Telluria mixta: one gene and its partner. The protein of the gene in region 1 binds, or shares a complex with, the protein of each later gene. Links are inferred from orthologs where the notes say so. Each region holds a gene or a part of one and is shown on either strand. Other genes may lie near its edges.

The links. Proteins that work in one complex are often made in the same cells at the same time.
Region 2: the proteins of accD (region 1) and accC are in contact, whole or in part, in a solved structure (PDB 8UXZ), measured with the Escherichia coli proteins. The link is inferred for Telluria mixta from one-to-one orthologs.

Annotation. Positions count from the first base shown.
Region 1 is NZ_CP119520.1:3,748,385-3,756,138, reverse strand. The notes cover bases 1-2,939. They hold accD (acetyl-CoA carboxylase, carboxyltransferase subunit beta), read right to left. Parts: upstream 1,937-2,939; coding sequence 1,064-1,936; downstream 1-1,063. Other genes in these bases: trpA (tryptophan synthase subunit alpha), read right to left, coding at 2,818-2,939; P0M04_RS16675 (hypothetical protein), read right to left, coding at 2,099-2,383; folC (bifunctional tetrahydrofolate synthase/dihydrofolate synthase), read right to left, coding at 1-994. In the rest of the region: more of trpA, read right to left, coding at 2,940-3,618; trpB (tryptophan synthase subunit beta), read right to left, coding at 3,662-4,906; P0M04_RS16660 (phosphoribosylanthranilate isomerase), read right to left, coding at 4,887-5,582; tRNA pseudouridine(38-40) synthase TruA, read right to left, coding at 5,655-6,455; P0M04_RS16650 (motility hub landmark protein FimV), read right to left, coding at 6,467-7,754.
Region 2 is NZ_CP119520.1:2,854,015-2,858,585, forward strand. The notes cover bases 96-2,937. They hold accC (acetyl-CoA carboxylase biotin carboxylase subunit), read right to left. Parts: upstream 2,293-2,937; coding sequence 898-2,292; downstream 96-897. Other genes in these bases: prmA (50S ribosomal protein L11 methyltransferase), read right to left, coding at 96-901; accB (acetyl-CoA carboxylase biotin carboxyl carrier protein), read right to left, coding at 2,366-2,830; aroQ (type II 3-dehydroquinate dehydratase), read right to left, coding at 2,917-2,937. Outside these bases: more of prmA, read right to left, coding at 1-95; more of aroQ, read right to left, coding at 2,938-3,354; P0M04_RS12810 (TlpA family protein disulfide reductase), read right to left, coding at 3,461-4,015; P0M04_RS12815 (hypothetical protein), read right to left, coding at 4,008-4,571. UniProt on the Escherichia coli protein: This protein is a component of the acetyl coenzyme A carboxylase complex; first, biotin carboxylase catalyzes the carboxylation of the carrier protein and then the transcarboxylase transfers the carboxyl group to form malonyl-CoA.

The DNA of each region.
Region 1 (7,754 bases):
CGAACACGGCGTACGTGAACCGGTGGAACCCCATATTGCCCAGGTTCTGGGCGAGCGTCGCGGCCGCGTGCGGGTTGTGCGCCACGTCGAGGATCGTCGTCGGACGGCCCGCCAGCACCTGGAAGCGGCCCGGCAGTTCGACCATCGCGAGGCCTGCGCGCGTTTCCTGCGCGCCGACCGGCAGCACGTTGCGCAAGGCTTCCAGCGCGGCCAGCGCGGCCGAGGCGTTCAGCAGCTGGTTGGCACCGCGCAGCGCCGGATACGCGAGCGAATTGCGGCGCTGCGTGCGGCCGCCGTAGGCCCACTGCTGCTTGTCGCCCTGGTAGTTGAAGTCGCGGCCCAGCAGCCACAGGTCGGCGCCGATCTTTTCCGCGTGCTCGATGAGCGATTGCGGCGGCAGCGGATCGCTGCAGATGGCCGGCTTGCCGGGGCGGAAGATGCCGGCCTTCTCGAAGCCGATCTCTTCGCGCGTGTCGCCGAGATAATCCTTGTGGTCGATGTCGATGCTCGTGACGATGGACACGTCCGCATCGATCACGTTCACGGCATCCAGGCGGCCGCCGAGGCCCACTTCCAGGATCGCCACGTCGACGCCGGACGTCGACAGCAGGTGCATGATCGCGAGCGTCGTGAACTCGAAGTACGTCAGGTCGATGTCGCCGCGGCGCGCTTCGACTTCATCGAATGCCGCGATCAGAGAGGCGTCGCTGGCCATCTCGCCGTTGATGCGGGCGCGCTCGTTGAAGTCGAGGAAGTGCGGCTTGATGTACAGGCCGACCTTGTAGCCGCTCTGCAGCAGGACGGCTTCCAGCATGGCGCAGGTCGAGCCCTTGCCATTGGTGCCGGCGACCATGATCACGGGGCAGGAAAAGGCGAGGCCCATGCGCTCCTTGACGGTGCGCACACGGTCCAGGCCCATGTCGATGTGGGTTTCGGCATGGCGCGACTCGAGCAGCGCCAGCCAGTCGGGCAAGGTGGTCGGGAGGTTTTGCATGGGATGGTGTCCGGAAAGCGCGCGCGGCCGGCTGCCTCTGGGAGCAGCCGGCCGCGCGGTGACAGCGAATCAAGCGATGACGTCGGCCGGCTGGCTTTGCAGCAGGGCGAGCAGCTGCGCGATTTCTTCGCGCATCTTGCGGCGGTCGACGATCATGTCGACCGCACCTTTTTGCACGAGGAACTCGGAACGCTGGAAGCCTTCCGGCAGTTTTTCGCGCACGGTGTTCTCGATGACGCGCGGGCCGGCGAAGCCGATCAGCGCCTTCGGTTCGGCGATGACGACGTCGCCCATGAACGCGAACGAGGCCGACACGCCGCCCGTCGTCGGGTCGGTCAGCACGCTGATGAACGGCAGTTTTTTCTCGGCCAGTTTGGTCAGCATCGAGGTGGTCTTGGCCATCTGCATCAGCGACAGCAGGCCTTCCTGCATGCGCGCCCCGCCGCTGGCGGTGATGCAGATGAACGGCACCTTCTGCTCGAGCGCCACCTGGGCACCGCGCACGAAGCGCTCGCCGTTGACGGAGCCCATCGTGCCGGCCATGAATTCGTAGGCGAAGCAGGCGACCACGACCGGCAGGCTCATGATCGAACCGCCCTGCACGACCATCGAATCGGTCTCGCCCGTGGCTTCCATCGCGTCCTTCAGACGGTCAGGATATTTCTTGCTGTCTTTGAACTTGAGGGTATCGACCGGCAGCACGTCCTGGCCGATCTCGTAGCGGCCGCCTTCATCGAGCAGCGCGTCGAGGCGCTCGCGGGCGCGGATACGCATGTGGTGGCTGCATTTCGGGCAGACATGCAGGTTCGACTCCAGGTCGGCGCGGTACAGGACCGATTCGCACGACGGGCACTTGACCCACAGGCCTTCGGGCATGGTCTGGCGTTTGGCGGCATCGGAGCGCTGGATCCGGGGGGGCAGCAGCTTTTCCAACCAACTCATGTTCTCTCCTTTGCGGCAATTCTGGAATTGGGCGTAGTGTAGCCGTTCGCATCAGGCTTGTCGAATTCTTGCCGTCAAATACTTGCCTTTCTGACAAAGTTAGGCTAGTAGAAATGAAAACCGGGGCGCGTGGCCCCGGCGGTATCGCGTGCGGTTCCGGGGTCAGCGCACGGCTGCCTCGCCGACCTCCGCCGTCGTGAATTCGAAGCCGCCGATGCGGGCTGCCACCAGGTTGTAGATCCATGCACCGATGGCGGCGCCGATGAAGGCGCCGATCGCGTAGGCCACTGGCATCATGATCAGCATGGCGATACTGGCGCCCGCAGGCATGAACGCCGACATGAACAACGCGGCCAGTACGACGACGGGGATGGCGGTGACGAGATAGACAGCCGCCATGAACTTGGCCGACTGCACGACGGAAACCTGCACGATTTGTTTTTTCATGATGGATGCTGGGGTTGAGTGAAAGAAAACAGCTCGTCCACTCTATCCCGACATTTCCATCAAGAAAATCGACCGCATCAAAAACACCGGGGTCAGAGCCCGATTTTAAGCAATTTCTCAAATTCGGGGTCAGAGCATCGTTTTCTTCAAATTTGGGGTCAGAGCACATTTTTCCAGATGCTCGATAGCTGCGTGCCGATCAATTGACTCCAATGTGATATCGACGGACTCACTCTGGCACGCTGAATTTAACTGACAACCAATCAATTGTCCGAAAAAGGGCTCTGACCCCGAATTTTCGAAAAATGTGCTCTGACCCCAAATTGGGGCACTTGCCTTTCTGACAAACTTGAGCGAATGAAAACCGGGGTCAGAGCCCGATTTTGAGCAATTTCCCAAAATCGGGCTCTGACCCCGGTTTGATGTGGCGCAGGTCAGCGCGCGTCCAGCGCTTCCCGGATCCCGGCGACGAAGGTACGCACGGCCGCGGGGCCCTGCTCTTTCGGCGTGTTTTCCAGTTCCTGGATGATGCGGCTGCCGATGACGACGGCATCGGCGACGCTGGCCACCGATTTCGCCGTCTGCGCGTCGCGGATGCCGAAGCCCACGCCGATCGGCAGTTTGACGTGCTCGCGGATCGCGGCCACGCGCTTGGCCACGTCGGCCGTGTCGATGCCGCCGGCGCCCGTCACGCCCTTCAGCGACACGTAGTAGCTGAAGCCGCTGCCGTGGCGCGCCACCTGCTTCACGCGCTCCGTGGTCGAGGTCGGTGCGAGCAGGAAGATCACGTCGAGGTCGTTGGCCTTCATCTCGGCCGCGAACGCTTCGCATTCTTCCGGCGGGTAGTCGACGACGATGGCGCCGTCGGCACCGGCCGCCTTCGCGCGGCGAACGAACTCGCTCTGGCCCATGCGTTCGATCGGATTCGCGTAGCCCATCAGCACGACCGGGGTGTGCTGGTTGGTCTTGCGGAACTCGGCGACGTAGCCGAACACGTCGGTCATGCTGACGCCGAAGGTGAGCGCTCGCTCGCAGGCGCGCTGGATGACGGGGCCTTCCGCCATCGGGTCGGAGAACGGGACACCCAGTTCGAGGACGTCGGCGCCGCCTTCCACGAGGGCGTGCAGCAGCGGGACGGTCAGTTCCGGGGCCGGGTCGCCGGCGGTGATGAAGGTGACGAGACCGGTCTTGCCCTGTTCCTTGAGGGCGGCGAAGGTTTGTGCGATACGGGACATGCTGTTATTCCTTATTCTGTGGTTGCAAACGATGGATGGGGGCTCAGCCGAAGTTGAGTCCCGCCCGTTGCGCCACGGTGTGCATGTCCTTGTCGCCGCGGCCCGACAGGTTGACCAGGATGATCTGATCCTTGGGCAAGGTCGGCGCCAGCTTGGCGGCGTAGGCGATCGCGTGCGACGATTCCAGCGCGGGGATGATGCCCTCGATGCGGCAGCAGTCGTGGAAGGCGGCCAGCGCCTCGTCGTCCGTGATCGACACGTATTCCGCACGCTGGCTGTCCTTCAGCCACGCGTGTTCCGGGCCGACGCCCGGATAATCCAGGCCCGCCGAGACCGAATGCGTCTCGATGATCTGGCCGTGCTCGTCCTGCAGCAGATAGGTGCGGTTGCCGTGCAGGACGCCCGGGAAGCCGGCCGTCAGCGACGCGGCGTGCTTGCCGCTGTCGAGACCCTCGCCCGCCGCCTCGACGCCCACGAGCTTCACGCCCGGCTCGTCGATGTACGGATAAAAGATGCCCATCGCGTTCGAGCCGCCGCCGATGCAGGCGACGACGTAGTCCGGCTGGCGGCCCGTCATCTGCGGCATCTGCACGCGGCATTCCTCGCCGATCACGGACTGGAAGTCGCGCACCATCATCGGATACGGGTGCGGACCTGCGACCGTGCCGATGATGTAGAACGTGTTCTCGATGTTCGTGACCCAGTCGCGCATCGCTTCGTTGAGCGCGTCCTTCAGGGTCTTGGAGCCCGATTCCACCGGCACGACGGTCGCGCCCAGCAGCTTCATGCGGTACACGTTCTGCGCTTGGCGCTTGACGTCCTCGCTGCCCATGTAGATGACGCACTCGAGGCCGAAGCGGGCGCAGATCGTGGCCGTCGCGACGCCGTGCTGGCCGGCACCGGTCTCGGCGATGATGCGCGGCTTGCCCATGCGTTTCGCCAGCAGCGCCTGGCCGATCACGTTGTTGATCTTGTGGGCGCCCGTGTGGTTCAGGTCTTCGCGCTTGAAGAAGATCTGCGCACCGCCGCCCTGCTCGGACCAGCGCTTGGCGTGGTACACGGGCGACGGACGGCCGACGAAGTGCGCCAGTTCGTAGCGGAATTCTTCGAGGAATTCGGGATCCTGGCTGTAGCGCGCGTAGGCGTCGTTCAGCTCGGCCAGCGCGTGGCTGAGCGTCTCGGCGACGAACGAGCCGCCGTAGGGGCCGAAGTGGCCGGTGGTGTCCGGCAGTTGATAGTCGGGGGTCTTGAACAGCGCCTGGGCGCCTTTAACTTGATTGGCTTTCATGGTGTTCCTGGCTCAAAAGGGTGGCATCGCCTGCCCGCACCGCGTCGATGAACGCGGCAATCTTGCGGGCATCCTTGATCCCCTTCGCCGCCTCGACACCGCTACTGATGTCGACCGCGAAGGGGCGTACTTGCGCCACCGCGCCAGTCACGTTGTGTACGCTCAAGCCACCACTCAAAACGACCCGAGGCGCGAGCTCTTTTGGAATAAGAGACCAATCGAAAACCTTTCCTGCGCCGCCGTAGGCATCCACGTACGTGTCGAGCAGAAGCCCCGAGAACCAGGGCGATGCGGCGCGGTATTGAGCTTCCGATTCTAGCAAATCGGCGGCGGTCGTGTCAGGTTTTACCCGGAATGCCCGCGTGAACGGGCGTTGGACGGCGTCGGCCAGTTGCGCGCACTGCTCGGCCGTCTCGTCGCCATGGAATTGCAGCAGCGACACCGGACCGGCCGCGACGACCGCGCGGACCTCGTCCACGGTCGCGTTGACGAACAGGGCGACGGCGTTCACGTACGGCGGCAGTTCACGGGCCAGTTCGGCGTAGCGCTCCGCGGTGACGTAGCGGGGGCTCCTGGCGTAAAAGACGAAGCCGAGGGCATCGGCGCCGGCATCGACGGCGGCGTGCAGGTCTTCGGTGCGGGTGATGCCGCAGATTTTGATGCGGGTACGTTTCATGGGAGTTCGTTGGAGGCGTCGCGGCAGAACACCGGGGTCAGAGCCCCGAAAAGCAACACCGGGCTCTGACCCCTATAGCCAGGGAAGCGGCGGCGCCGGTTCCTGCGGCAGCCCCCACTTCGGATCGTAGTCGATTGTAGCAAGGTACAGCCCATCCGGCATGAAGGTGGGCGCCGCGGCGTCGCGCGAGCGCGCGTCCAGCACCTCGGCCATCCAGCCCGGCTCGTTGCGGCCCGTGCCCACGTAGATCAGCGAGCCGACGATGTTGCGCACCATGTGGTGCAGGAACGCGGACGCGCGCACCGTGAACACGATGAGGTCGCCCATCCGTTCGATCTTCACCTCGTGCATCTGCTTGACGGGCGAATTCGCCTGGCAGCCAGAGGCGCGGAAGCTGGAAAAATCGTGCGTGCCGATCAGGTGCGCGGCTGCTTCCCGCATGCGCTCGACGTCGAGCGGGCGGAACACCCAGCCGGCGCGGCCGGCCAGCAGCGCGGACGGGTTGGCGTGGTTGTACAGCACGTAGTGATAGGTGCGCGAGCGGGCCGAAAAACGTGCGTGGAAGTCCTGCCCTTCGGCATCCGGCGCGACCACGTGGGCCCAGCGCACGACGATCGACTCGGGCAGGAAGGCGTTTGTGCCGCGCACCCACGATTGCGGGGCACGGTCGAGGTCCGTGTCGAAATGGACGACCTGCTCGATGGCGTGGACGCCGGCATCCGTGCGGCCGGCGCACGTCGTCGCCAGCCGCGTGCAGGCAAATTTCTCGAGCGCGATCTCCAACTGGTCCTGGACCGTGTCGCGCGATGGTTGTTTCTGATACCCGTTCCAGGCGGTGCCCACGTACTGGACACCCAAAGCGATACGTGTCAAATCGTCCTGCCTTACACCAGTGTCGCGCGCATCGAGCTGGCGCGTGCCGCCTGCTCGGGATTGCCGCCGCGGATGACTTCGTCGAGCAGCTCGCGCGCCCCTTCCTTGTCGCCGATTTCCTGGTAGGCGATGGCGAGATCCAGCTTCGTCTCCATCTCCATCTGGGCGGCCGACAGCGCGGCCGGTTCGGCCGGAGCAGCATGCGTCTCGAACTGCGGTTCGGACAGCGACTGCACTTCCGGCAGCGGCAGCGAACCGTCGGCCGGCAGGTCGAGGTCGAAGCCGCCCACGTCGAACTGCGGCACGGCCGGTTCGAGCACGATGCGGTCATGCTCGGCGAACGGCGCCTCGGCCGGCGCCGGCGTGGCCGGGATGTCGAACAGGTGCTCGTCCAGCGCGGCCGTCGGGATCGAGGCGGGGCTTTCAGCACGCGGCGTCTCGTCCAGGCCGAAGTCCATCGCGTCGAGATCGAACAGCGGATCGCGTGCAGATTGCTCCGGTTCCGGCGGCAGGTTGGCCTGCAGTTCCGTCGGCAGGTCGGGCAGGTCGAATTCGCGGGCCAGGTTGGCCATCTCGATGTCGGCGGCGGCGGCCGTGCTTGCAGCCACACCTGCCGCGGGCGACAGCAGGTCGTCGTCCGTGTGGACTTCCAGCTGCGGCACCGGGTTCGGGGCCGGGGCGGCGAAGTCCATGTCGAACGAGAAGTCGAGCGGATCGTCTTCCCGCTTGTCCAGTGCGACCGCCGGCTCGGCCGCCGGCGCAGGCGCGGCCGGCGTCTCGAACGCGCTCATGTCGAAGTCGAGATCGTGCGCGCCGCCCAGGTCGGCCGCCGGTGCCGCGGCTGCTTGCGGCGCGGCCGCCGGCTCGACCGGTTCGAACGCGAGTCCGCCCAGGTCGAAGTCGAGCACATGGTCGTCTTCCATCGGCGCGGGTTCGGTCGACGGCGCATTGGTGACGGGCGCCGGGGCCGGCTGCGCGGTCGCCATCGCGTCGGCGAAATGCTGGCTGAAGTCCAGCGGCTCGCCCGCCAGCGCGGCCGTCGGCGTGGCCTGCGGATCGGGCGCACTGAACACGTCGTCCAGCTCCTTCGACAGCAAGACCTGCTGGCCCAGTTCCTCGGTGCTCGGCGCCGGACCGCTCGGCGCGGTCGTGTGCTGGTACAGCGGATTGAGCGGGTCGATGGTGAGACCGAGCGCGGCGGCCTGCGCCCACTCGTCGCCCTGCCCGCGCGTCATGCTGTAGAGTTCCGCGGCCTGCGTCTCGAACGCGCGCTGGTCCTTGCGCGCGGCATAGATCTCG
Region 2 (4,571 bases), 900 kb from region 1 along the record:
GCTGCCCGTGGAGGGCGACCCAGCCGTCCAACTCGGCCCAGACGCCCAGCTTGATGAAAGGTGCGTACGCGGCAGCCACTTCCTCGGCCTGGCGCGCCAGCACGCCCGACAGGATCAGGAAACCGCCGTCGGCCACGCGTCCCGACAGCATCGGCGCCATCAGCTTCAATGGGCTCGACAGGATGTTCGCGACGACGATGTCGAAACGTTCGTTGCCGTGCGTGGAGGCGACGAAGTCGTCCGGCACGTAGAAGTCGATCTCGCAGCGGTTGCGTTCCGCGTTCAGCTTCGCCGATTCGATCGCCTGCTCGTCGATGTCGACACCCGTGACGTCCGCCGCGCCGAGCTTCTTCGCGACCATCGCGAGGATGCCCGAGCCGCAGCCGTAGTCCAGCACGGATTTGCCGGGCGCCGGGTGGGCTTCCAGCCATTCCATGCACAGGCGCGTGGTCGGATGGCTGCCCGTGCCGAATGCGAGGCCGGGGTCGACTTCGAGGATCAGCGCATCGGGATCCGGGGCTTCGTGCCAGCTCGGCACGACCCAGATGTTCTTGCCGATGTGGATCGGCTCGAACTGCGATTGCGTGAGGCGCACCCAGTCGGCGTCCGCGACGGGACGCGTCGCGAACGCGGGCGCCTGCTGCAAGCCGATGGCGGCCGCAGCTTCTGCCACGATCGCGCCCTGGTCGGCATCCTCGTCCGTCAGCGCGACGACGCGGCTGTGGTCCCAGGCGGCTTCCTTGGGCACCATGCCCGGTTCGCCGAACAGGGGTTTTTCCGCGTCCGTGCCTTCGTCCGCGTCTTCCACCGAGACCGACAGCGCGCCCGCTTCCATCAGGGCGTCGGAGAGCCCCTCGGCATGCTCGCGTGCGATCTCGATGATGACTTCGGTCCAACTCATTGTTCGGCCTCGGCTTTGGCGCCGATCGCGCCATCCTTCGGCAGGTCCGGCTTGTGGGCCAGCTTCTGCTCCAGGTAGTGGATGTTGGTGCCGCCTTCGATGAAGCGGGCGTCGACCATCAGTTCGCGATGCAGCGGGATGTTGGTCAGGATACCCTCGACGACCATTTCCGACAACGCGATCTGCATGCGGCGGATCGCCTGGTCGCGCGTGGCGCCGTAGGCGATGACCTTGCCGATCATCGAGTCGTAGTGCGGCGGCACGTAGTAACCGGCATACGAATGCGAATCGACGCGGATGCCGGGGCCGCCCGGCGGGTGCCAGCCGGTGATGCGGCCCGGCGACGGCGTGAACTTGAACGGGTCTTCCGCGTTGATGCGGCACTCGATCGCATGGCCCGACAGCATGATGTCGCGCTGGCGGAAGCGCAGGCGCTCGCCGCAGGCGATGCGGATCTGTTCCTGCACGATGTCGATGCCGGTGATCATTTCGGTGACCGGGTGTTCGACCTGCACGCGGGTGTTCATCTCGATGAAGTAGAACTCGCCGTTCTCGTACAGGAATTCGAACGTGCCGGCGCCGCGGTAGCCGATCTTGCGGCACGCTTCGGCGCAGCGGTCGCCGATCTTCTCGATCAGCTTGCGCGGGATGCCCGGTGCCGGCGCTTCCTCGATGACCTTCTGGTGGCGGCGCTGCATGGAGCAGTCGCGCTCGCCCAGCCAGACGGCCTGCTTGTGCTCGTCGGCGAGGATCTGGATTTCCACGTGGCGCGGATTCTCCAGGTACTTCTCCATATAGACTTCCGGATTGCCGAACGCGGTGCCGGCTTCGGTCTTGGTCATCGCGACGGCGTTCAGCAGCGCGGCTTCCGTGTGCACGACGCGCATGCCGCGGCCGCCGCCGCCGCCGGCGGCCTTGATGATCACCGGGTAGCCGACGCGGCGCGCGGTCTGGATGATCTCTTTCGGATCGTCGGGCAGGGCGCCGTCCGAACCGGGCACGCACGGCACGCCGGCGCGGATCATGGCCTGCTTGGCCGCGACCTTGTCGCCCATGATGCGGATCGATTCCGGACGGGGGCCGATGAACACGAAGCCCGATTTTTCGACGCGTTCGGCGAAGTCGGCGTTTTCCGACAGGAAGCCGTAGCCGGGGTGGATCGCTTCGGCGTCCGTGACTTCCGCCGCGCTGATGATCGCCGGCATGCTCAGGTAGCTTTGTGCGGACGGAGCCGGGCCGATACAGACGGACTCGTCGGCCAGCTTCACGTACTTGGCGTCCTTGTCCGCCTCGGAGTGCACGACGACCGTCTTGATGCCCATCTCGCGGCAGGCGCGCTGGATACGCAACGCGATTTCACCACGGTTGGCGATTAGAATTTTTTCAAACATGGTAAGTTCGGTGTTTCTTTGAGTGCCGGCAGCATGCCGGGAGGGCGCGGTCGGACGACCGCGCCGGAGACGTTTAGCCGATCACGAACAGCGGCTGGCCGAATTCGACGGGCTGGCCGTTTTCCACCAGGATCTTGGTGATGGTGCCGGAGGCGTCGGCATCGATTTCATTCAGGAGCTTCATCGCTTCGATGATGCACAGGGTATCGCCTTCCTTCACGTTCGCGCCCACTTCGACGAATGCCGGAGCGCCCGGTGCCGAGGAACGGTAGAAGGTGCCGACCATCGGCGACTTGACGACGTGGCCGGTCGGTTCGGCCGGCGCGGCCGGGGCTGCCGCGGGCGCGGTTGCCGGCGCCGCCATGGCCGGAGTCGAGAATTGCTGGACGCCTTGCTGCGGCACCATGACCATCTGATTCTGCGGGATTGCCGAGGACTTGACGATGCGGACCTTGCTTTCGCCTTCGGTCACTTCGAGTTCGGCGATATCCGACTCGGCGACGAGGTCGATCAGTGTCTTGAGTTTTCTTAGATCCATGTGAAACCCCTTGGAATTATTTGTTTAAGAGCATACGGCGCGCCGGCGGTAGGTACTTACGCGCGAATGCGTGAAGTTGACGTAGATTAACGTTGTTTCAGCACGAAGTCGATGGCAAAGCGATATCCATCCGCTCCCAGCCCGCAGATCGTGCCCAGCGCGATCGCCGACAGGAAGGAGTGGTGCCGGAATTCCTCGCGCTTGTAAATATTAGAGATGTGCACTTCCACGAACGGAATGTCCACCCCCGCCAGCGCATCGCGCAGCGCTACGCTGGTATGGGTCAAACCGCCCGGGTTGATGACGATCGCGTCCACGCCTTCCTGGCGGGCAGCGTGGATACGGTCGATCAGCGCGCCTTCATGGTTGCTTTGGAAACAGACGATCTCCGCCCCGGCTTCCCGTGCCTGGGCGGTGGCGGCCTGCTCGATGTCGGCGAGCGTCGTCGCGCCGTACACCGCAGGCTCACGTGTCCCCAGTAAATTCAAATTGGGGCCATTGAGCAGCAGTAGCTTTTTCGCCATATAAAACCGTCTGTTTGCCCGAAAGACAGGCATTTTGCCGCCAACGTTACGTGTTGGCAAGCGATAAAAAGAAGTCGGAAAATAAGTGAACGACCGTTCACTGAAACTACAACTTGGCCAGGTCGGCGCGTACCTGATCGAACTTCAGACGGCCCAGGTAAGTCTTGCGGACCTGCCCATCTGCGCCGATCAGCACCGTAAATGGCAGCCCACCGTTCGCGTTGCCGAGGCCGCGCGCGAGGTCGGTGCCACCCATGCCGCCTATGTACAGTGGGTAGGAAATCTTGATTTTGCGGGCAAACTCGGCGAGATTCGTGGGGGAATCGATGCCGATGCCGATCACATTGAAATGCTTGCCGCCGTCCTTGGCCGCCAGTTCGGACAGTTCCGGCATCTCCGACACGCACGGCGCGCACCACGATGCCCAGAAGTTCACGAGCAGCGGCTTGCCCTTCCACTGGGCGAGGGGCTGCGGCTTGCCGGCCAGGTCGTTCAGCGAGGTTGCATACAGATTCGTCACCGCCGTGTGCGGACGGCCGTCCGTGGGCGAATACGTTGTCGTCAGCGGACCTTTGGCATCCTGCTTGACGCCGGCAATGGCGCCGAGCACGGTAAAGGCGGCGGCCAAGATCACATAGCCGGCCAGGTGTTTCTTATTCATCTTGTTCGAGAGAGTCGTTATTCATCAAAGTATGGAGCGTGGCGGCATCTGCGCGCTGCAGACTGCCGTCGGCACGGGGTTTTAATGCACCGCGTAAATCGTTCAAGTCATAGAGCTCGGCGTGCACCATTTCTTTTTGCCACATAAAGCTTACCGTTTCTACCGGATCGTGGCGTCCCCCTTTGAAGTGGGGAGTTTCCGAGATCTCGATATTGACGTTGCGGTTCAACAGCCAGATTTCGACTTCCTTGGCGCTGTCGGCAAATAATTGCAGGTGGATGTCGTCATGTTCGCCGGCCGTTCCATTTAATACGGCGCCGGTGATATAGGGACGGAACTCGGCCAATTGTTCCATTACTTCGAGCGCTGTGGCGCGCATGTGCTGCAGGCGTGCAGCCTGGGCCGGGCCGTGGAACAGCGCCTGGTAACGGCGCACCTCGTCTTCCACTTGCAGATTATCTGGCAGATAATTCGGGGAAGGGCGGTCGACGCCGAGCACTTGTCGCGCCGCCTTGGTCTTGGCCGTGGAGTAATCGGCCCCATCCTGGGCGATCAT